2 regions of the Brevibacillus sp. LEMMJ03 genome follow, and region 2 is predicted to be linked to the other one. Evidence: predicted binding sites of a transcription regulator. Region 2 holds the regulator's gene; the other holds the start of a gene.
What was found. The regulator LexA, encoded in region 2, represses DNA repair genes until DNA is damaged. The targets are predictions, from matches to a motif close to CGAACATATGTTCG.

Region 1 (4,856 bases), on a different contig from region 2:
TTGTCGCGGATGATCCGCTCCACTTCTTTGGCCATTTCGAGGTTTTGCGGGTACGGCATGCCGTGGGAGATGATCGTCGTCTCCAGCGCCACGACCGGCTGGTTGTTCTCCAGCGCGTGACGCACTTCTTCCGTATAGGTGAGGTATTCTTTCATTCGTTATCGCTCCTTTTCGTACTGCCTTACTGTTTGTGCGAGCTGCTCCGGCTGCAGCAGCGGCGAGACCGACTGCTCCGTCTGCAGGGTCAGGGCGGATGCGGCCAATCCGAGGCGGCAGGCTTGTCCGAACGATTCACCGTTGACGATGCCGTACAAAAGCCCGGAGGCAAACGCGTCGCCCGCACCGGTGACATCCACCACGTCCGTCGGATACGGGGCCAGGTGTTCCGCCTGTTCCGCCGATTGATAGTACACGCCCTGCTCGCCCATCGTGACGACCACCCGCTTGACGCCCCGCTCTCGTATCCGGCGGCACGCCTCGGCGCACTCTTCGACCGACGCGATCGGCATGCCCGCCAGCAGTTCCGCCTCTTCCCGGTTGGGCAGGATCGCGTCCACGCCGTCCAGCCTCTCCGGCAGTTTCTTCGCTTTGGCGGAAGAGACCGGATCGACAAACAGCGGGATGTTTTCCGTGCGGCAGCGCTCGATGATGTACGCCAGGCAATCCGCCGGCAGGTTGGTATCGAGAAAAACGGCCCGCGCCGCCGCGATGTGGGACCACTTGTCCGCGAACATCTCCGGGGTGAGCGCGTCGTAGATGTCCATGTTGGCCAGCGAGACCACCATCTCCCCGTCGATGTCCAGGAGCGCGGTGTTCGTGCCCGTACGCCGGGCGGGCAGCCGCCACACCTGGCTGACGTCCACGCCGTGCCTTTTCGTCTCCTGCAAAATCCACTCGCCCTCTTTATCTTCGCCGACGCAGCTAATCAGCGTGACGCTGCTGCCCAGCCGCCCCAGGTTTTCGGCGATGTTGCGCGCCACGCCGCCGCACGACTCGGTGATGGTCACCGGATTGGACGAATGCAGCCGCACTTTTTGCTTCCCGCGCGCCTTCCGGTCCAGGTTGGCTCCGCCGATGCAGACGATTCGCCCTTCGTCGCGCAGCACATAGGCACGTCCCTTGATCTCGCCCCGTTTGGTAAGCTGGGCGATGTACCCGGCCACCGCCGAGCGGGAAATGCCCATCTTGTCGGCCAGCTCCTGCTGGCTGATAAACGGATTTTCACGAATGTAGCGCAGGATTTGCTGTTCCTTGTCCACGGCCCTCCTCCTTTCTTCTGCCATCATTCCCCTTTTTCTTTCGCATTCTCTTTTCAAACAAAAGTTTATCACATAAACAAATGTTTGAGAAGAGAAAATCATGGACTCCCGATCCCCCCAAACGAGAAACGCGCACCTGCGGCCCCGTAACGGGCCGTCGGAGCGCGTCGGGATTGTCCCCGGTAATCGACGATGGGGACCGGCGCGATCTCGCATGCTGCGGTACAAAACAAGCGAAAACATCTGCGAGAGCGAGGTCACCCACGTGAACACGATCGAACTGATCGAAGTTGTGCTGCCCCACGAGCGCATGGCCTACCGCGACATTCTGCTGCTTGCCGACGACTGGGAAGAAGAAGTCGAGCGGTACATCCGGGAAGGAGAACTGTATATCGCAGCGGACGGGCAGCGAGTCCTCGGCGCCTGCCTGATGATCCCCGCCTCTCCCGACGAAGCGGAGATCAAAAACATCGCCGTCCTGCCGGAATACCGGGGCAAAGGGCTGGGCAAGGAGATCATCCGCGGAAAACGGCATCCGCGCGCTGGACATGGTCGTGTTTGAACGATTGCTGTAACGCTTCCGGGGATGAGCCGCCCCTGTTTCGCGCACACTAAGCAAAAACAGGTGGGATCTCAGATGGCTGACCAACGGGAAAAGCGAAACGACGAAGACGAGTATTTTTTCTTTGACCTGTCCGACGAGAGCCACGAAAAAATATTGGAGAAAGAGCTGCGGGAAGCGAAGGAAAATCCGCTGGGCCCGCTGGAGGAAGTCACCAAAGTGGAGTACTAGGACACAGATTGCCGGCAACCCCCTGCCCGCTCATATCACAAGCGCCGGGGGTTCGCCGATCCATTCATGCCGATTCCTCCTGCCGGCCCTTCCATTTGACAAGACCTGCCTTCTCGTGTACCATTATCTCAAATTAGAGATATTAAACAGCGAAGCAAAGGAGGGGCATCCTTCATGGCAGATACGCAGCAGCGAAACGAGTCACTTGAGCTTCTGATTGTGCTGTCCCGTTCCTACAACTGGGTCACGGCCCATACCAACCGCGACATCCGCCGCCATGGATTGAACCCGACGGAATTTGGCGTCCTGGAAGTCCTGTACCACAAAGGCCCCCAACCGCTGCAGCAAATTGGCGAAAAAATCCTGATCTCCAGCGGAAACATTACCTACGTCGTGGATAAACTAGAAAAGAAGCAGCTGCTGGTGCGCAAGCCGTGTGCCGAGGATCGGCGCGTCATTTACGCGGAGCTGACCGACCAGGGCAGACAGTTTCTGGCCGATATTTTTCCATCCCACAAGGAAGCGGTCGAAAAGGCAGTGAGCGGCCTTACCGCCGAAGAAAAACGGCAGGCGATCGCGCTGTTGAAAAAGCTGGGGCGGGCCGCGCAGGAGAGTTTCTAGAAAACACCTGCTGCCCCCGGCCAAAAAAGACCTTGACAAAACAGATCACGCGTAATAATCTTGAAATCAAGATTTAAAAAATAAAAGTTATCAGCTTACAAAAGGAAAGGGGAATGAAACCACATGAGCAAGGTTCTGTTTGTGAAAGCCAACAACCGTCCCATCGAACAATCCGTCAGCGTGAAGCTGTATCACGCGTTTCTGAATAGCTACAAAGAATCCCACCCGAACGACGAGGTAGTGGAACTGGACCTGTTTGCGGAAAACCTGCCCTACTACGACGTGACGAAAATCAACGCCATGTACAAATCCGGCCAAGGCATCGAGCTGACCGCGGAAGAGCAAAAGGCGGCCGATCTGGTGAACAAGTATCTGAACCAGTTCCTGGAGGCCGACAAAGTGGTGTTCGCCTTCCCGCTGTGGAACTTCACCGTGCCTGCCGTGCTGCACACTTACATTGATTACCTGTGCCAGGCCGGCAAAACGTTCAAATACACCCCGGAAGGTCCGATCGGCCTGCTGAACAACAAAAAAGTGGCCCTGCTGAACGCGCGCGGCGGCATCTATTCCGAAGGTCCGGCCGCTGCGGCGGAAATGGCCGTAAACTACGTGCAAAACGTCCTCGGCTTCCTCGGAGTGAAAGACATCTCCACCGTGATCGTGGAAGGGCACAACCAATTCCCGGACAAAGCCGAAGCGATCGTGCAGGAAGGCTTGGAAAAGGCTGCAAAACTGGCGGAGACCTTCTAAGGCCCGCCGGCCTTTTTGGACAAATATCTTAACTTTAAGAAACTAAAATTAAAAATATATGAAGGAGAGATGAACATCATGATCGATCTTGGTTTGTTGATCATTCGCCTGGTCGTGGGTTTGACGTTCGTGGGGCACGGCGCACAAAAACTGTTTGGCTGGTTCGGCGGCTACGGCTTGAAAGGAACCGGCGGATGGTTGGAGTCCATCGGCTTGAAGCCGGGCGTTACCATGGCGCTGTTGGCCGGCCTGGGTGAGCTGGTGGGCGGCCTGCTGTTTGCCGCCGGTGTCGGCACGTGGGTCGGCGCGCTGTTGATCGCCCTGACCATGCTGGTGGCGATCGTCAAAGTCCACGGCGCCAACGGCTACTGGGCGACGCAAAACGGATACGAATACAACCTGGTGCTGATTGCGGTGGCGATCGGCGTGGCCCTGATCGGCCCCGGCGCTTACGTCCTGTTCTGAACGCACAGAGAATGGGCGCTCCCGGACAGCATCCCTGAGTTGAAGGAGGAACCGCACATGCACATCGCTGTTTATTCGCAAAACGAACAAGGCAAAGGCCATTTCGGCAGCGGCGAGATCGTGGAGAACAAACCGATCGGCTTTCCGCACGAACACTCGGCCGTCAAACGCGTCGGACCGCTGTTTTACTGGGCCTGGGCCAAATCGCTTGCCACCTTTGAGATTCCGCTGCATCCCCACTCCGGTTTTGAAATCATCTCGTACGTCTTGACGGGCACGGTGGGGCATCGCGATACGCTCGGCAACCTGCAGCAGGTCTCGACCGGGGGCGCGCAGGTGATGCAGACCGGCTCGGGCGTCTATCACGCGGAAGAGCTGGCGGCGGGCACCGAGATGTTTCAGATCTGGTTTGAACCGCATCTGGCCCGCGCCGTCAAGGAAGCGCCCACGTACAACCAGTACGACCATGAACAGTTTCCCGTGGAGGAAGCGGGCGGCGTCCGGATCAAACGGGTGGTCGGCCCGCAAGCGCCGATCCGCCTCGTGACCGACGCGGAAATGGTCGACATTGACATCGCAGCGGGGCAATCCTGGTCCCATTCGCTCCCGGACGGATACGCTCTGGCGGCCGTGGTGGTGAGCGGCCGGGGCACCGCCCGGCCGCAGCGGCAGGCGGACGGCGGCCCGTCGTCCAACGCCTCCCTGGAGACAGGCGACTTCGCCGTCGTCACGACAGACGGGACGGAATCGGTCGAATTCCATGCCGATCCGGGTGAATCGCTGCGCCTCGTCGCCATCCGCGTCCCTGCCGAGGTGGAGTACCCGCTGTATCGCAAATAATCGCAGCGGCAAAAGCGAGGCCGTCACGCAGAAAGTGACGGCCTCGTTTTCATGTCCGCACCTCCTCCGCTGGCTGATCGGCCGTCGTTTCGGAAGGATTTTCCAGAAGGGGCTCGAATGAAGAAATG
Region 2 (16,054 bases):
ACCGGTGAGGATGTTCCGCTCGCCGCCGACCTGCAGGAGGACCCCGCGTTTGTCAAAGGGCGCTTCAACCTGTTTATCTCCACGTACTGGCAGCTTTTTTTCGCCTCGCAGTGGGAGGCGTTGGCGCCCCGGTTTGTACGGGAGGCGGAACGGATCCATCTGTCGCTGCGCTCGCTGGATGAGATCACGGCCTATTTGCGGACGATCGCTCCCCGCTTCCGCTACGATGCCGAGCAGGAGCAGCTCGTCTGGGAAAACGGCGCTCCCGACGCTCAACACGTTCAGCAGTTGGTCCTCTACCCCAGCCATTTTTACACCGGCGCTGCGTCCCTCGCCAAAAAAGGGGCCTGCGCTCACCTGCTCTATCATTTCGAACAATGCAAAACGCCCTGTTAAGGGCGTTTTGCGTATTGCAGCATGTGCGCAACGATTAACCGATCCAGTTGTTGACTCATCTTTACAATCTCAGGGTCGTTAAAATTGTAACCGGCATCCTTGGCTGCGCGTTCCAGTTGCTGCCGCAGATCATCAATCATCTTCTGCGTAATGTTCATGCTGCCAGACCCCCACCCGACTCGATCAACCACTATTTTACATTATTTGATAATGCGTGGAAAGAGGAGAATGTCCGCGGGAGCGGCCGTGCCAAAAAAAGGAAGCCCTGCATCCGTTGGAGATGCAGGGCTTTCGCTTTCGTGCGTTTACTTGTTCAGCACGTGAATCGGATGGCCCAGGGCCAGTTCCGCAGCTTCCATCGTCACTTCGCCCAGGGTCGGGTGAGCGTGAATGGTGAGCTCGATGTCTTCCAGCGTCGCTCCCATCTCGATGGCGAGGCCGATTTCGGCGATGATGTTGGACGCTTCCGGTCCGACAATCTGGGCGCCCAGCACCAGATTGGTGCCTTTTTCGGCGATCAGTTTCACGAAGCCTTCACCGGCATTGACAGACAGCGCGCGGCCGTTCGCGGCAAACGGGAAGCGGCCCGCCACGTAGTCGATGCCCTGTTCCTTGGCTTCTCTTTCGCTGATCCCGACGCTGGCGATCTCCGGATCGGAGAAGACGACAGCGGGGATGGCCTTGTAGTCCACTTCAGACGGACGGCCGGCAATCGCTTCCGCAGCCACTTTGCCTTCGTAGGAAGCCTTGTGGGCCAGAGCCGGGCCGGCGACGATGTCCCCGATCGCGTAGACGTTGGGGATGTTGGTGCGGCCCTGTTTGTCCACCACGATGTAGCCGCGGTCGGTCAGGTTCATGCCGATGTCGCGCACGCCCAGTTCGTCCGTGTTGGGACGGCGGCCGACGGTTACCAGCACGTACTCCGCTTCAAACTGCATCTGCTCCCCTTTTACTTCCGCCGTGACGATCACGCCGTCTTCCTTTTCCTCCATGCCTTGGGCGAGCGCCTTGACGTTGATGTCCACGCCCAGCTTTTTCAGCTTGCGTTCCACCAGGCGGGTCATCTCCGGCTCGAATCCCGGCAGGATCTGGTCAGAGCCTTCCAAAATGGTTACCTTGGTGCCGAATTTGGCAAAGACGGTACCCAGCTCGATGCCGATGTAGCCGCCGCCGATCACGACCAGGCTCTTCGGAATTTCCGTCAGGGACAGGGCTTCCGTCGAGGAGAGCACGCGCTTGCCAAACGGGAACGCCGGCAGTTCGATCGGACGGGAACCCGTGGCGATGATGCAGTGGTTAAAGCGGTAGCGGTTCACGTCGTAGCCGTGGAAGACCCGCACTTCGTTTTCGCTGACAAACAGCGCTTCGCCGGGGATTACCTGAATCTTGTTGCCCTTGAACAGCGAGGCGACGCCGCCGGTCAACTGCTTGACGATGCCGTTTTTCCACTCTTGGACTTTGGCGAAGTCCACTTTTACGTTTTCCATGGTGATGCCCATGTTCGCCGTGTGCTGAGCCTGCTCATACGTGTGAGCCGCGTGAATCATCGCTTTGGACGGAATGCAGCCGACGTTGAGGCACACGCCGCCCAGGTCGGCTTTCTCCACCACGGCGACGGATTTGCCCAGTTGGGCGGCGCGAATGGCCGCCACATAGCCGCCGGGACCGGCGCCGATGACGAGAACGTCCACTTCTGTGGTAAATTCACCTACTACCATCGTTCTTATCCCTCCATGACGAGCAGCGTCGGGTTTTCCAGGAGCTGCTTCACGTAGTTGACGAAACGCTGCGCCGGTTCGCCGTCAATCAGGCGGTGGTCAAAGCTGAGCGACAGGGACAGCACTTGGCCGACCACGATTTCGCCGTTTTTCACTACCGGTTTTTCGCTGATGCGGCCTACGCCGAGAATGGCGACTTCCGGGTAGTTGATGATCGGCGTGAAGAACATGCCGCCCGCGGAACCGATGTTGGTGATGCTGAAGGTGGAGCCTTTCAGCTCGTCTGACGTCGCCTTGCGTTCGCGCGCCTTTTTCGCCAGTTCGCCGATCTCGCCGGCGATTTCAAAGATGGATTTGCGGTCTGCCGCTTTGACAACCGGCACCACCAGACCGTCATCGGTGGAAGTGGCAATGCCGATGTTATAGTACTTTTTGTAGACGATCTCTTGTTTTTCGTCGTCGATGGAGGCGTTCAGTTCCGGGAACTTTTTCAGTCCGGCCACGACCGCCTTGACGATGAACGGCAGATAGGTCAGCTTTACGCCGCGCTCTTCCGCCAGCGGTTTTGCTTCCTTGCGCATTGCCACCAGGTCGGTGACGTCCACTTCGTCGAAAATGGTAACGTGCGGAGCCGTGTACGCCGATTTGACCATCGCTTTGGCAATGGCTTTGCGGATGCCTTTGAGCGGAACGCGCTCCTCCACTTCACCCGCCTGTGCGGTGTAGTGTACGGTCGGTGCCGCAGCCGCCTGCTGTACGCCGGTCGGCGCTTGCGCTGCAGGTGCAACCGCTTCGGCCTGTGCTTGGGCAGCTTGAGCTTGTGCCGGTGCTGCCGCGCCGCCTGCGAGGAAGCGGTCTACGTCTTCGCGCGTGATGCGGCCCAATTTGCCGGTACCCGGCACCAGCGCGAGCTGAACGCCTTTTTCACGCGCGTATTTGCGCACGGACGGGGTCGCCAGCACGTGCTTGCGGTCTACAGGTGCCGCCGTTGCCGTCGCTTGCGCCAGCGGCGTGTCCAGCGGCTGGTTGGCGTTGGCGCTCACTTGGGAGCCGATGTCGCAGCCCGGTTCCATCTTGTCTTCTTTTGCCGGCTCGGCCGCAGCCGGAGCTTCTCCATGACCGTGATCCGGCAGGTTGGGCAGTTCGCCTTCCACCTCAAATTCGATCAGCGGATCGCCGACGACGGAAACGGTGCCCTCGGTCACTTTCAGTTCCAGCACTTTCCCTTTGACCGGAGACGGCACTTCCACGACCGCCTTGTCATTTTGCACTTCCATGATCACTTGGTCTTCTTCTACGGTATCCCCCGGCTTCACGTGCCATTTGACGATTTCGCCTTCATGGATGCCCTCGCCAAGCTCCGGGAGTCTGAATGTAAAACGACTCACGTTATCTCCTCCTTATTAAACGCTCCGACGTAATGGCGCACAGATGTGCCTAAAGAAGGCGGAAAGCTGATCTTTCCGCCGCATGTGCAGTTCAACCGTTAAAAGTCGAGGACTTGCGTCAGGCCGTCCACGACGCGTTTTACATCAGGCAGCCAGATGTCTTCCGCCTGCGCGAACGGGTACACCGTATCCGGCGCGGTGACGCGAAGCACCGGCGCTTCCAGGTGCAGGATGGCGCGTTCGTTGATTTGAGCGATGATTTCGGCAGCCACGCCGGAGGTTTTTTGCGCTTCCTGCACGACGATGGCACGGTTCGTTTTCTTCACGGATTCCACAATGGTGTCGATGTCGATCGGATTGATGGTGCGCAGGTCGATCACTTCCACTTTCGCGCCGCGCGCCTTCTCGATCTCTTCCGCCGCTTTCAGGCTGGTATGAACCATGGCGCCATAGGTGATGATGGTAACGTCGCTGCCTTCCTTCACCACGTTGGCCTTGCCCAGCGGAATGGTGTACTCGCCCTCCGGCACCTCCTGACGGAAAGAGCGGTACAGTTTCATGTGCTCCAGGAACACGACCGGGTCGTTGTCGCGGATCGCGGAGATCAAAAGCCCTTTTGCATCGTACGGGTTGGACGGGATGACGACTTTCACGCCGGGCGTCTGCAGAATCAGGCCTTCCAGCGAGTCAGCGTGCAGCTCCGGAGTTTTCACGCCGCCGCCAAACGGGGAGCGGAACGTCACCGGGCTGTGGTAGCGGCCGCCGGAACGGTAGCGCATCCGGGAAGCCTGGGACGCGATCGCGTCAAAGGTTTCAAACACAAAGCCAAAGAACTGGATTTCCGCAACCGGACGGAAGCCGTTGACGGCCAGACCCACGGCCAGACCGCCGATACCGGACTCCGCCAGCGGCGTGTCAAACACGCGATGTTCGCCGAACTCGGCTTGCAGACCTTCCGTCGCGCGGAAGACCCCACCGTTTTTCCCCACGTCTTCCCCGAAGACGAGAACGGTTTCGTCGCGCTTCAATTCACAGCGCAATGCATCCGTGATGGCTTGAATCATAGTCATTTGTGCCATGGCTTACTTCGACTCCTTCGCCAGATATTCTGCCTTTTGCTCTTCCAGCGCCGGCGGCAGTGTTTCAAACATGACGTCGATCAGTTCGCTCACTTTCATCTTCGGCGTTTCGTCCGCTTTCTTGATGGCGTCGGCAACCGCCTGCTTCGCTTCTTCAATGACTGCTTCTTCGTCTTTTTCGCTCCACAGCCCTTTGCTTTCCAGGAACTTGCGGAAGCGGATCAGCGGGTCTTTTTGCTCCCATTCGTTTTGCTCTTCGCCGGTGCGGTAACGGGTCGGGTCGTCGCCGGCCATGGTGTGCGGACCGTAGCGGTAGGTGAGCGCCTCGATCAGGGTAGCGCCCTCCCCGTTGATACCGCGCTGTTTCGCTTCCTGCACCACGTGGTACACGGCCAGAACGTCCATGCCGTCTACACGCGCGCTGGCGATGCCGGCCGCTTTCGCTTTGATCGCGATGTTCTCGGCTGCGGTTTGTTTCTCAAACGGAACGGAGATGGCGTAGCCGTTGTTTTGCGAGAAGAAGATCACCGGCAGTTTGTAGACGCCGGCAAAGTTCATGCCTTCGTAGAAGTCGCCCTGGGAGGTGGCGCCGTCACCGAAGTAGGTGATGGCCACGCGCTTTTCGCCGCGCAGCTTGTAGCCCATGGCGACGCCGGCAGCCTGGGTACATTGGGCCGCGATGATGATCTGCGGCATCAGCACATTGACGCCTTCCGGAATGCGGCCGCCCTCAATGTGGCCGCGGGAGTACAGGAACGCCTTGTGCAGCGGGTAGCCGTGCCACACCATTTGCGGGATGTCGCGGTAGCTCGGCAGGATGAAGTCTTCTTTGGACAGTGCCGCTTCCGAACCGATCATGGACGCTTCCTGACCGGCCACCGGAGCGTAGAAGCCGAGACGGCCCTGACGGTTGAGGCTGATGGCGCGCTGGTCCCACACGCGGGTAAAGACCATTTTGCGCATCAGTTCGCGCAGTTCATCGTCGGAGAGCTTGGGCATCAGGTCAGGACGAACAACCGTACCGTCCGGAGCAAGGATTTGCAGCGGGGTGTTGTTGCCTGTTTGTTCAACAGCAGTGTTTACACTCATCACTTTCACCTCGTCACTGGTATCGTGGAAAATTAGACAGCCCTCGCTGGCAGCGGCGGAACCGGAGCCGCGCTCGTGCAGAGAGGGAAAACTGCCTAAAAAACAATGAGGAAATTTCACTTGTGCTGAAAGTGCTTACAAACACGTTCGCACACCCTGTTATATCTCAGTTCAAATATCTGTTCAACGTGTTATAGTATTGATATTACAGGGTTTATTTCCTTGCTGTTATCATTTACTATAAAATCTGTATCAGTTTTTTTCAAGGCTAAGTTGGGAAATTCCTGCACTTGGGAGGCGGATCGCCATGTCCGACTATGTAAAACGTACCATTGTCAAAGAAGAAGTGCCCAGTCTTCACGTGGACACTCCCCGTTCCGTCAAGGTGTACCTTCCGCCCGGATACAACGAACTGCTCTCGTATCCGGTCGTCTACTGCCAGGACGGCAACGATTTTTTTACCATGGGCCGGATTGCCACCATCGCCAACCAACTGATTCTGGATGAAGGGATGGAGCCGTTTCTCATCGTCGGCGTTTCCGTGGAACGAAGCAAACGGACGAGTGAATACTCCCCCGTCGGTTCGCGCCATGACGGATACAAACGCTTCTTTACAGACGAACTGCTCCCCTACATCGAGGAGCGTTATCCGGTGCGCCGCGATCCGAAATCCCGCGTCTTGGCGGGCGACTCGCTGGGGGGAACGGTCTCCCTGCACATCGCGCTGGACCGTCCCGATCTGTTTACACGCGTGCTGTCCCTCTCCGGCGCCTTTTTCCAGCCGACCCTGGATCGGATCGCACAGGAATCCACCCTCTCCTGGCTGGACATCTGGATGGTGGTCGGTCTGGAGGAAACGGCTGTGGAGACGCATATCGGCACGTTTGATTTCGTGGAGTGGAACCGCGCCGCCCGGCAGGCGCTCACGGACAAACAGGCTGCCGTCTCTTACCGCGAAAAGCCGGGCAGTCACGTATGGGGGCTGTGGCAAAAGGAACTGCCGGACGGTCTGCGCCACTTTTTTCCCGCCCTGCCGCTGTGAAAACCCGCGTCACGGGCCCTCAATACAATCCGTTGATCTCCCGAATCTCCGCGTACGGGTAGTAGCTGCCATCCGTCAGGTATACTCCCTGATGGGTGGCCTTTTCAATCTCGCCCGCCACCTGTCTGGCGTCGCTCAGCACAATGTTGACGATCCTGCTTTCGTCCCGCTGCATCTGATGCTGCACCAACTGGCGCTGTTTGGCGGAAATCATCGGCATCCCTCTTTCTTTTCCCTATTGTTGGATACCTATAGTATTGCTCGCTTCGGGCGATTTACTCCCCGAACGCGGCCGCCCTGCTCCCTCACGATTCCCTGTTGACGGATATATTCAACACTGTTATACTTTTTTACGTTCATTTTACTTTACTCAATTAAACAATTAAACAAGTAAAATGGTAAAACCTTATGTGGAAGCGGGCGCGGCACTGTTCTGCGGCGTGCCTCCCCGCTTGTCCGGTTGTGTTCGGCCGGAACCCCGCCTTTACGGATGGGCTGACATCAAGGTATGACTTCATGACATGTGGAGGGATTCCAATGAGTTCGCAAAAATGGGGCTTCTGGCTGCTGACCGCCTTCGTGGTGGGAAACATGGTCGGATCCGGCATTTTCATGCTGCCCAATACGCTGGTGCAAGCGTCCAGTCCGCTGGCTGTGCTGCTCGCCTGGCTGCTGACCGGGTTTGGCGTGCTGATGATCGCGCTCGTCTTTGGCAACCTGTCCGTCCGCCGGCCCGATTTGACCGCCGGCCCGCAGAGCTACGCCCGCGCCATGTTTGATAATCCGCGCGCCGGAAAGATCGCCGGTTTCAGCATGGTCTGGGGGTACTGGGTGGCAAACTGGGCGGGCAATGTCGCCGTCATCACCACGTTTGCCGGGTATCTGTCCGCGTTTTTTCCGATCATGCAGGACAAAACCGTCCTGTTCTCGCTCTTTTCCTTTCAGGTGGAAAAAGGAAAGCTCACGACGTTTCTCGTCTGCACCGCGCTGCTGTGGGGCTTCCACACCTTGTTGGTGCGGGGGCTGAACGGCGCAGGCAAGCTGAACTTCCTGTCTACGGCCACCAAGGTGCTGGGATTTGTGCTGTTTATCGGCGTCTGCCTGTTTGCCTTCAATGCGGCCAACATGGGCGATTTCTACACCCCGATCACGGATGACCAGGGCGTGATTCACGGGCTGCCCAGCCAGGTGAACATGGCGATGCTGGCTACGCTGTGGGCCTTCATCGGGATTGAGTCGGCTGTCGTCCTCTCCGGACGTGCCCGCTCCCAACGCGACGTGCGGTCGGCCACGATCGCCGGGCTGCTGATTTCGCTCGTCCTGTACATGGGCATCACGTTCCTGACGATGGGGGTCCTGCCGCTCGAACAACTGCGAGAGTCGGACAAGCCGCTGGTGGACGCCTTGTCCCAAGTGATCGGCAGCACCGGCGGGACGGTCATGGCCGTGCTGGCCATCGTTTCGCTCATCGGCAGCACCATCGGTTGGCTCCTGATCGGGTCGGAGCCGCCGTTTCAAGCGGCCCGCGCCGGCATGTTCCCCGCTTCGTTCGCCAAGGTAAACGCCAGCGGAAGTCCGGTTCGCTCGCTGACCGTTACGAACCTCATGTCGCAGTTGTTCATTTTTTCGACGATTTCCGGCACGATTGCCGAAGCGTACCACTTTGTCATCACGGTGGCGACGCTGGCCATCCTCCTGCCCTACCTGGCTTCCGCCGTGTTCCAGCTCAAGCTGGTGGCTGTCGGCGAGACGTATGAACGGCAGCCGGGCGCCCGCCTCTTTGACGGCGTGGTGGCCGTGCTGGCTGCGCTGTTCTCGCTCTGGGTGATCAAGACGGGGACGGCCGACATGAAAACGCTGCTGTTCGGACTGGCTCTCTACGCGGTCGGGCTGCTGCTCTATCCGGTGATGACGCCGCGACAGACGGCGGCAGCCGCCCCTTCGCCGCAGGCAGACCCCGAACGCAATTAAATGTAAATAAATAAAGAGAAAAAAGGCATGTCCATGCGGGGCATGCCTTTTTCTTTCCGGAATCGTCCATCGGCTCCATTCACCAGCCGACGTCATGGACCACGAACAACGTGGAACATGCAAAAAACGCCTCCCGCTTCCGGGAGACGTGTATCTCGCTTGTGATGGCGGATGGGGTGGGATTTGAACCCACGAGACGGCTCAACACCGCCTACACGATTTCCAATCGTGCTCCTTCGGCCACTCGGACACCCATCCATTTTTCGTGACGAGTGATAGTATACACCGTTTTTTTCGGCAAATCAATAGGGAAAATCGGCTCCAGACGAAAAAAACGTGCAGCGCGATGGACGCATGCTGCACGTTTCTGCCGTTACGCCGTCAAGACCGATTCGATGATCTCCAGCGTCTTGACGATGTCTTGGTCGCCGATATGGCGGTGGGTGGTGAAGCGGACCACGTATTCGTCGAAATCGACGGCCCGCACGCCCCGTTCGGCGAGGCGGGCCAAAAATTGCTCGGCGGTCAGTCCGGCCGATTCCGTGCGGACCAGGACGATGTTGGTCTCCACCGGCTCCACGTGCAGGCCGAGCTTGCGCAGCCCTTCCGCCAGCATGCGTGCCCGGGCGTGGTCCTCCTGGAGCCGCTCCGTCATCTCCGTCAACGCGAGAATCCCCGGCGCGGCCAGGTAGCCCGCCTGCCGCAGGCCGCCGCCCAGCTTTTTGCGCCACCAGCGGGCCTCTTCGATGAATGCCCGATCGCCGGCCAGAATGGAACCGACGGGGGCGCTCAGTCCCTTGGACAAACAGACGGTGACCGAATCGGTATGGCGGGTAAACTCCGTCACATCCCGTCCCAACGCAACGGCTGCGTTGAACAGGCGGGCTCCGTCAAGGTGAACGGCTGCCCCGTGTCGTTTGGCCGTTTCGTATACGGCCTCCATCTGTTCCGGCGCAACCACGGCGCCGCCAGCCCGGTTGTGCGTATTTTCCATGCACACCAGCCTGGTTCGCGGAAAGTGAATGTCGGCACCGCGGATGGCACGGGCCACGTCGGCCGCCTGCAGCGCGCCGCGAACCCCCGCCAGTGTCCGCGTCTGCACGCCGGCCAGCGCCGCCACCGCTCCCCCTTCGTAGTAAAAGATGTGGGAATTGGCCTCCATGATCACTTCGTCCCCGCTGACGCAGTGGGTCAGCACCGCCACCTGGTTTCCCTGGGTGCCGCTGGTGACGAACAGCGCCGCTTCCTTCCCCAGTCGTTCCGCGGCGATGCTCTCCAGCCTGTTGACGGTCGGGTCCTCCCCGTACACGTCGTCTCCCACTTCCGCCTCCGCCATCGCGCGAATCATCGCTTCCGTCGGTTTGGTCACCGTGTCACTTCGCAAATCAATGGTCATGCAGATTCCTCTCCTCTCTTCCTTCCATTTTAACACTTTGCGCATTGCACATCGATTTTCCTGTTTGGTAAGATGGAGAGGACACTTTTTTAATAGTAAGGAGACTGCCCCGCATGAATGTAAAAATCACCCGCAACGCCGCGAAGCAACTGAAAGCCGTGCTGGACCAGGAAGAAGACAAGGAGCTGAAACTGCGCGTCTACGTCACGCATAAGCACAGCGACCACGCCCACTACGGCCTGGCGCTGGACAAGCCCGGTGCCGACGACGCGGTCGTCTCCACTGACAAGGAGATCGACGTGATCGTCAGCAAGGACGAGCCTCTGCTGGACGGCGTGGTCATTGACTACCTGTACCTGCCGGAAGAAGGCTACGTCATCACCAATCCGTCCAAAGGCAATCACGGGGATCACTGATTCCAATGAAAAAGCTCTCTGCGCGACATCCTTCGCAGAGAGCTTCTTTCTTTTTTGAACAAAGCGTCCTCTATGATCTTCCGTACAACAACTCGTCGGGAACATCCCGCAGCAGCGGGGTCATCCGCCCCGCTTCGTGCAGCATCAACAGGCGGTGAACGGGACGGGTCATCGCCACGTACAGCAGCTTGGCGTCCCACTCGCTGTCCGTGTATCGCTCCACATCCAGCAGGATCACCGCGTCAAACTGCAGCCCTTTGGTCAAATACGCCGGCATGACCGTCACGCCGCCGGGGAACCGGCTGTCTTTGGAGCCGAGCAGGACCAGCTCGCTGATCGCGCCGCGCAGCGCCTTGTACGCCTGTTTGCTCTCTTCGGCCGTCCTGGCGACGATGGCGACGGTCTGAAAGCCTTCTTCCTGCAGCTCCCGGACGAGCCGCGCCGTTTGTTCCCACTTTTCGGCCGGAGCCGCGTACGACAGCATCTTCGGCTTTTCCCCGTGCCGCAGCACCGGCTTGGCCATCACCGACTCGGGCAGGCGAATCCTGCGCAGCACCTCGTTGGCGCAGCGCATGATCTCAATCGTGGAACGATAGCTTTGCGCCAGCGTGTAGTACGCGGCGGCAGGCTGGCCGAAGACGCCGCCCGTCAATTCGTCCCACGACTGCAGGCCCCGGTAGGCGTGGATGCCCTGCGCGATGTCGCCCACCACGGTCAAGGACTGGCGCTTCGTCACCAGGGCGATCACGGCGATCTCCAAGGCGCTGAGATCCTGCGCCTCGTCCACCACCGTATGGTCGAACTGCTCCGCCTGTTCGAGCCCGTCCACCAGATGGCGCAGGTACAACAGCGGCGCCACGTCTTCCGGCTCGATCCGCTCTTCGGCAAACAGCACCGCCGACGATCGGCAGACGTCCGCAATCACGCTATCCTCCACGTCATCCGGCGCCAGGCGTCTGAGCAGCGTCTCATCCGTGATCAGCTTCCGGTACGCCGCAAAGACATCCACCTGCGGGAAGGACGACAAGTACTTCTCCAGGATCTGTTCCATCATCCGCTCAAACTTTGTCAGTCCCTGTTTGTCCAGATCGATCCGCATCGTTCGCAGATGGGCAAACAGTTGTTTGTTCATCTCCTGCTTCAGATGCTTGCGCAGCGCCTCGAGACGCTTTCGATAGGGCAGATGGCCGAACTGGCCGGTAAACAGTTCCCGGATCGTCTCCCCGCTGATGGAAAAGACCTGTTGGGTCCGGCTGTAGACAAAGCTCAGCTTTTTAAAAGGGATGTCCGTCTCCGCCAGGTAGCGCAGATAGCTGTCCAAGGCAGCCTTGCAGGCGAGCGAGCCTTTGAACCGCAGGCGGTTTTGCGTCATCTCCCGTTCCCGCCGGTCCTGTCCTTCCTCGAAAAACAGGCGCAGCAGCTTCTGCGGGTCGGTGATGCGCCAGCCTTTGGGCAGAAGCGGCTTGACCAGCTTGGCCGCCCAGTCCAAAAACGTGGCCTGCTGGACGTCATCCACACCCAGTTCCGGAAGCACGTCCGATATGTAGTTGAGAAACAGGCGGTTCGGCGCAAACACCATGAATTTTTTCGACATCATCGAGTCCTGGTAGTTGTAAATCAGGTAGGAGAGGCGGTGCAGCGCGATGGTGGTCTTCCCGCTCCCGGCCACCCCCTGGACGACGATGGGACGGTCTTTGTCCGCCCGAATGATGTCGTTTTGTTCGGACTGGATGGTCGCCACGATGTCCTTCAGCCGACTGTCGTTTGTCTGGTTCAGATTGGCGGCGAGAAACTCATCGATAAACCCTTCCTGGAGAAACTCGTCGGGATGGCCCATTTCCCGGTGGATCGTCTCCTTGACCGCCCCGTCGTAGATTCCGGTAATCTTCCCCTTTTCGATGGCAAAGTTCCGCTTCAGGCGAACTTCTCCGCGGACGATGCCCTTGTCGGTCCGGTAGAAGGCGTCCTTGCTCTCGCCGCTGTAGTAGAGGCCGGCAATCGGAGCACGCCAGTCCACGACCAGCGCATCAAACGTATCGCTCCGGACGATCCCGCGCTTGCCAATATAGACGATGTCCAGCTCGTACGTCTCGTCCTTGAGAAAGTCCACCCGGCCGAAGTACGGTTTGTCCTTCCCTTGGTCTTCCAGATACCGCAGTTCCTTGGCCTTTTTGTAAGCGACCACCTGCTTCACGTAGTCGTCGGTCACTTCCCGAACTTCTTCGCGCAGCATCTCGATCTCCCGTTCGATGGCGGACACCGTTTCATCCAGCCGTTTTTGTTCCCGTTCGTAATCCGGATGCCGAATCGTCACGTCCATACTCCTTTCGCTTCGAACGCGGCTGGCTCAGCCCACATGCCGGCCCAGCCAGACCCCGGCTCCGCAGGCCAACAGGCCAATGCCTACGCTGAGCAGCACATACGCCAATCCGCGTCCGATGTTCCCGTCTCCGAAAAAGGTGACCACCTCCAGAGAAAAGGTGGAAAAGGTCGTAAAGCCGCCCAACAGCCCGGTGGTGAAGAGCAGGTACAGCTCCGGTGAGAGAAACCCCCGCTCCTTTCCCCAGGCGTACAAGAGCCCGATGCAAAACGAACCCACAACGTTGGCCGCCCACGTACCTGCCGGCCAGCCCGGCTGGTTCATCACCAAGCCCAATCCGTACCGCATGATTGATCCCACGGCGCCGCCCACTGCGACAACCAGCCACGACATGCGCATTCCTCCCTGTTCGGCCCATTTCGTCGTAGAAAAAGACATCCAAGCGTCATGCGTGGATGCCTTCCTGTGCCAGTACACGTTATCTTAATGTTTGGGACCGTTGTCTTCAAGATCTTCCACATAGCGGATCGATTCCAGGTTGGCCCGCAGGGACGCCTTGACAGCATCGATGTACTTGCGCCGCAGCGCCTGCTGCTCCTGTTTTTCTTCGTCGGTCAGGCCCTCTTCGCGGGATTTCTTGGCCAACTCGTTGATCCGTTTGATTTCCGCGTCGGTTACCACAGCCTCTCCCCCTACTCTCGGTAATGCCGCTCTATTATAACACATCGGCGGCACAACGCAAACGAAAGGAAATACTTGGGCCTGCTCCGCTGCCTGCGCTGCCGTCTACTCTCCGACGGGAACAGCCAGGCGCTGTCCGGGGTAAATGTTGGAGTTGTCCAGCCGGTTCATCTTTTTGATCGCGTACACCAGTTCACGCACTTCCATGCCGGCTTCGTCCTGGTACTGGACGGCAATTTTCCACAAGCTGTCCCCCGGCTGAACCGTCACTTCCTTCACGGGAACGACCGACGCCGACTCCGATGCGAACACAAGTTCTGTCAAGAAGTAAAAAAAGAGAGAGAATACCACGAAAAACACCAATGCTTGACCGCGTGTCACACCGATGCGGCTGCGGCGCTCCGGTTTTTTGGCAAAGCGGTTGTGTGCGGAAATTGCATGCATGATACCATCCCCCTGCAAACATACGTTCTATCGTCTTGTTCTCATCATAATGCGAACATGTGTTTTGTGTCAAGTTGAAATCGAACTTATGTTTGTCGAACGCAAGATCCCATGGTATAATATAGAAAACATGTTCGAGAAAACAGGGGTGTGGTCCATGTCCAAGCTATCCAATAGACAACAAGCCATTATCGACTTCATTCGCAAGGAAGTCCGCGACAAGGGGTATCCTCCGTCCGTTCGGGAAATCGGCGAGGCCGTCGGGCTGGCCTCCAGCTCCACCGTCCACGGTCACCTGGCCCGGCTGGAAAAGAAGGGGCTGATCCGGCGCGATCCCACCAAGCCGCGCGCGATTGAGCTGTTGACCGATGGCGACCGCTACCAGGAGGACTTCGAAGAATCCGTCGTTCGTGTGCCCGTCATCGGGAAGGTAACGGCAGGGCAGCCGATTACGGCGGTGGAACACGTCGAGGATTACTTTCCCCTGCCGGAGCACATCGTCACCTCGGACAAGGTGTACATGCTCCGCGTGTCGGGCGACAGCATGATCGAGGCGGGCATCCTCGACGGCGACTACGTCATCGTGCGCCAGCAAAACGTGGCCAACAACGGCGACATCGTCGTGGCCATGACCGATGAGGACGAAGCCACCGTCAAGCGCTTCTTCAAGGAAAAAAACCACTTCCGCCTGCAGCCGGAAAACTCCACGATGGAACCGATCATTCTGGACTCGGTCACGATTCTGGGGAAAGTGATCGGGGTGTACCGGTTGATTCACTAGCAAAAGGAGGAGCCCGTATCTTTCCCGACCGTAGGCGAAAGATACGGGCTCCTTTCTGTGTATCGTCGCGGTCAGACCGGAACGATCCGGGGCAGGGGTTGCATCCCGCTGCCCATTCGATTCACGGGCCTACAAGGCGGCGATGAAGAACCAAATGATCATCACGATTTGCAGGACGACCTTGACGACCGCGCTGCCGAGAAATCCGACAAGCGATCCCACGCCCGCCTTAACCGCCCGCTCGAGCGGTTGGTTGGAGACGAACAGCTCCACCAGCACCACAAACAGGAACGGCAGGATCAGCATCCCGAACGGCGGAAACAGGAAAATCCCGAGAAAAATGCCGACCGCCGCGGCAATCGACGACCACTTGGAACCGCCGTACCGCTTCACGAAGTACATGTTGGTCAGCAAATCGGCTCCGTACAGCAGCACGCTCAGCACCGCCATCCCCCACCAGAACGACGCCGGCAGCCCGGCTCCCGGTTCGGCGAGGACAAAGTGGTACAGCAGGAACCCTGCCCACAGCAATATCGTATCCGGCAAAACCGGCAGAAAAATACCGGCGATGCTTGCGACAAACAACGCCACGATGACGATCCACAGCAGTATCTCCATCGGGTACACTCCTTTCTGTAAGGATATACGGATCAGGGCGCCATCCGTTGCATCATTCTTTTCATCCTTGTCCACATTTTTGCCTGATCAGCCCCGTCCGAACCCCGGCGGTACGGGCGGACGGCGCTGACAGAATCCAATTACGACGGCCGGGGGCATGACCGCGTCCTGTTTGTCAAAACGCTTCCCCCGCAGGAGGAAGACTGAGGTGAACAACTGGCACGACCTCACGTATCTGCAAGCGGGAACCCCCCGACAGCGCGCCGCCTGGGAGGCCATCCACCGCTTGGGCATCATGGAGCGGCTTCAGGCATACCAGCCGGTGCTGGCGGGAACGATTCCGCTGGACATCGACGTGGCGGACAGCGATTTGGACGTGATCTGCTGCGCGAGCGATTTGGACGCATTCGATCGCTTCGTTCGCGATGCGTTTGGCCGGCAGGACGGCTTTTCCCAGCAACGCTGTGACGTCAACGGCGTGCCGTCCAGCGTCACTTCCTTTTGGCACGGCGGATTTGCGTTCGAACTGTTCGCCCAGCCCGTACCCGCCGATCGGCAAAACGCCTACCGCCACATGGTGATGGAGGCCCGCCTGCTGGCCCTCTCCGGCGAACAGGCCAGAGAGGGTATCCGGGAGCTGAAGCGGAACGGAATGAAAACGGAGCCTGCGTTCGCCCGCTATTTCGGCATTCCCGGCGACGATCCCTATCAAGCC

Region 1: FOI68_RS18300 (carbohydrate kinase) is a predicted target of LexA. The motif match lies at 1,333-1,346, and genes of this name have one in related genera.

Annotation. Positions count from the first base shown of each region.
Region 1 covers NZ_VKJN01000016.1:61,724-66,579, forward strand. Annotated here, with positions in the region: gene FOI68_RS18295 (pseudouridine-5'-phosphate glycosidase) at 1-155, opposite strand, end outside; gene FOI68_RS18300 (carbohydrate kinase) at 159-1,259, opposite strand; gene FOI68_RS18305 (GNAT family N-acetyltransferase) at 1,474-1,821, shown strand; gene FOI68_RS23615 (hypothetical protein) at 1,897-2,052, shown strand; gene FOI68_RS18310 (MarR family winged helix-turn-helix transcriptional regulator) at 2,227-2,673, shown strand; gene FOI68_RS18315 (FMN-dependent NADH-azoreductase) at 2,797-3,423, shown strand; gene FOI68_RS18320 (DoxX family protein) at 3,502-3,888, shown strand; gene FOI68_RS18325 (pirin family protein) at 3,946-4,728, shown strand; gene FOI68_RS18330 (hypothetical protein) at 4,846-4,856, shown strand, end outside.
Region 2 covers NZ_VKJN01000010.1:173,922-189,975, forward strand. Annotated here, with positions in the region: gene FOI68_RS14540 (DUF5937 family protein) at 1-396, shown strand, start outside; gene FOI68_RS14545 (aspartyl-phosphate phosphatase Spo0E family protein) at 393-554, opposite strand; gene lpdA (dihydrolipoyl dehydrogenase) at 702-2,114, opposite strand; gene FOI68_RS14555 (dihydrolipoamide acetyltransferase family protein) at 2,120-3,502, opposite strand; gene FOI68_RS14560 (alpha-ketoacid dehydrogenase subunit beta) at 3,601-4,581, opposite strand; gene pdhA (pyruvate dehydrogenase (acetyl-transferring) E1 component subunit alpha) at 4,585-5,670, opposite strand; gene FOI68_RS14570 (alpha/beta hydrolase) at 5,978-6,712, shown strand; gene FOI68_RS14575 (hypothetical protein) at 6,732-6,926, opposite strand; gene FOI68_RS14580 (amino acid permease) at 7,250-8,683, shown strand; tRNA gene FOI68_RS14585 (tRNA-Ser) at 8,849-8,941, opposite strand; gene ltaE (low-specificity L-threonine aldolase) at 9,057-10,079, opposite strand; gene FOI68_RS14595 (HesB/IscA family protein) at 10,193-10,495, shown strand; gene FOI68_RS14600 (HelD family protein) at 10,566-12,809, opposite strand; gene crcB (fluoride efflux transporter CrcB) at 12,843-13,208, opposite strand; gene FOI68_RS14610 (DUF896 domain-containing protein) at 13,299-13,496, opposite strand; gene yneA (cell division suppressor protein YneA) at 13,602-13,940, opposite strand; gene lexA (transcriptional repressor LexA) at 14,098-14,721, shown strand; gene FOI68_RS14625 (DUF456 domain-containing protein) at 14,851-15,339, opposite strand; gene FOI68_RS14630 (DUF4269 domain-containing protein) at 15,548-16,054, shown strand, end outside.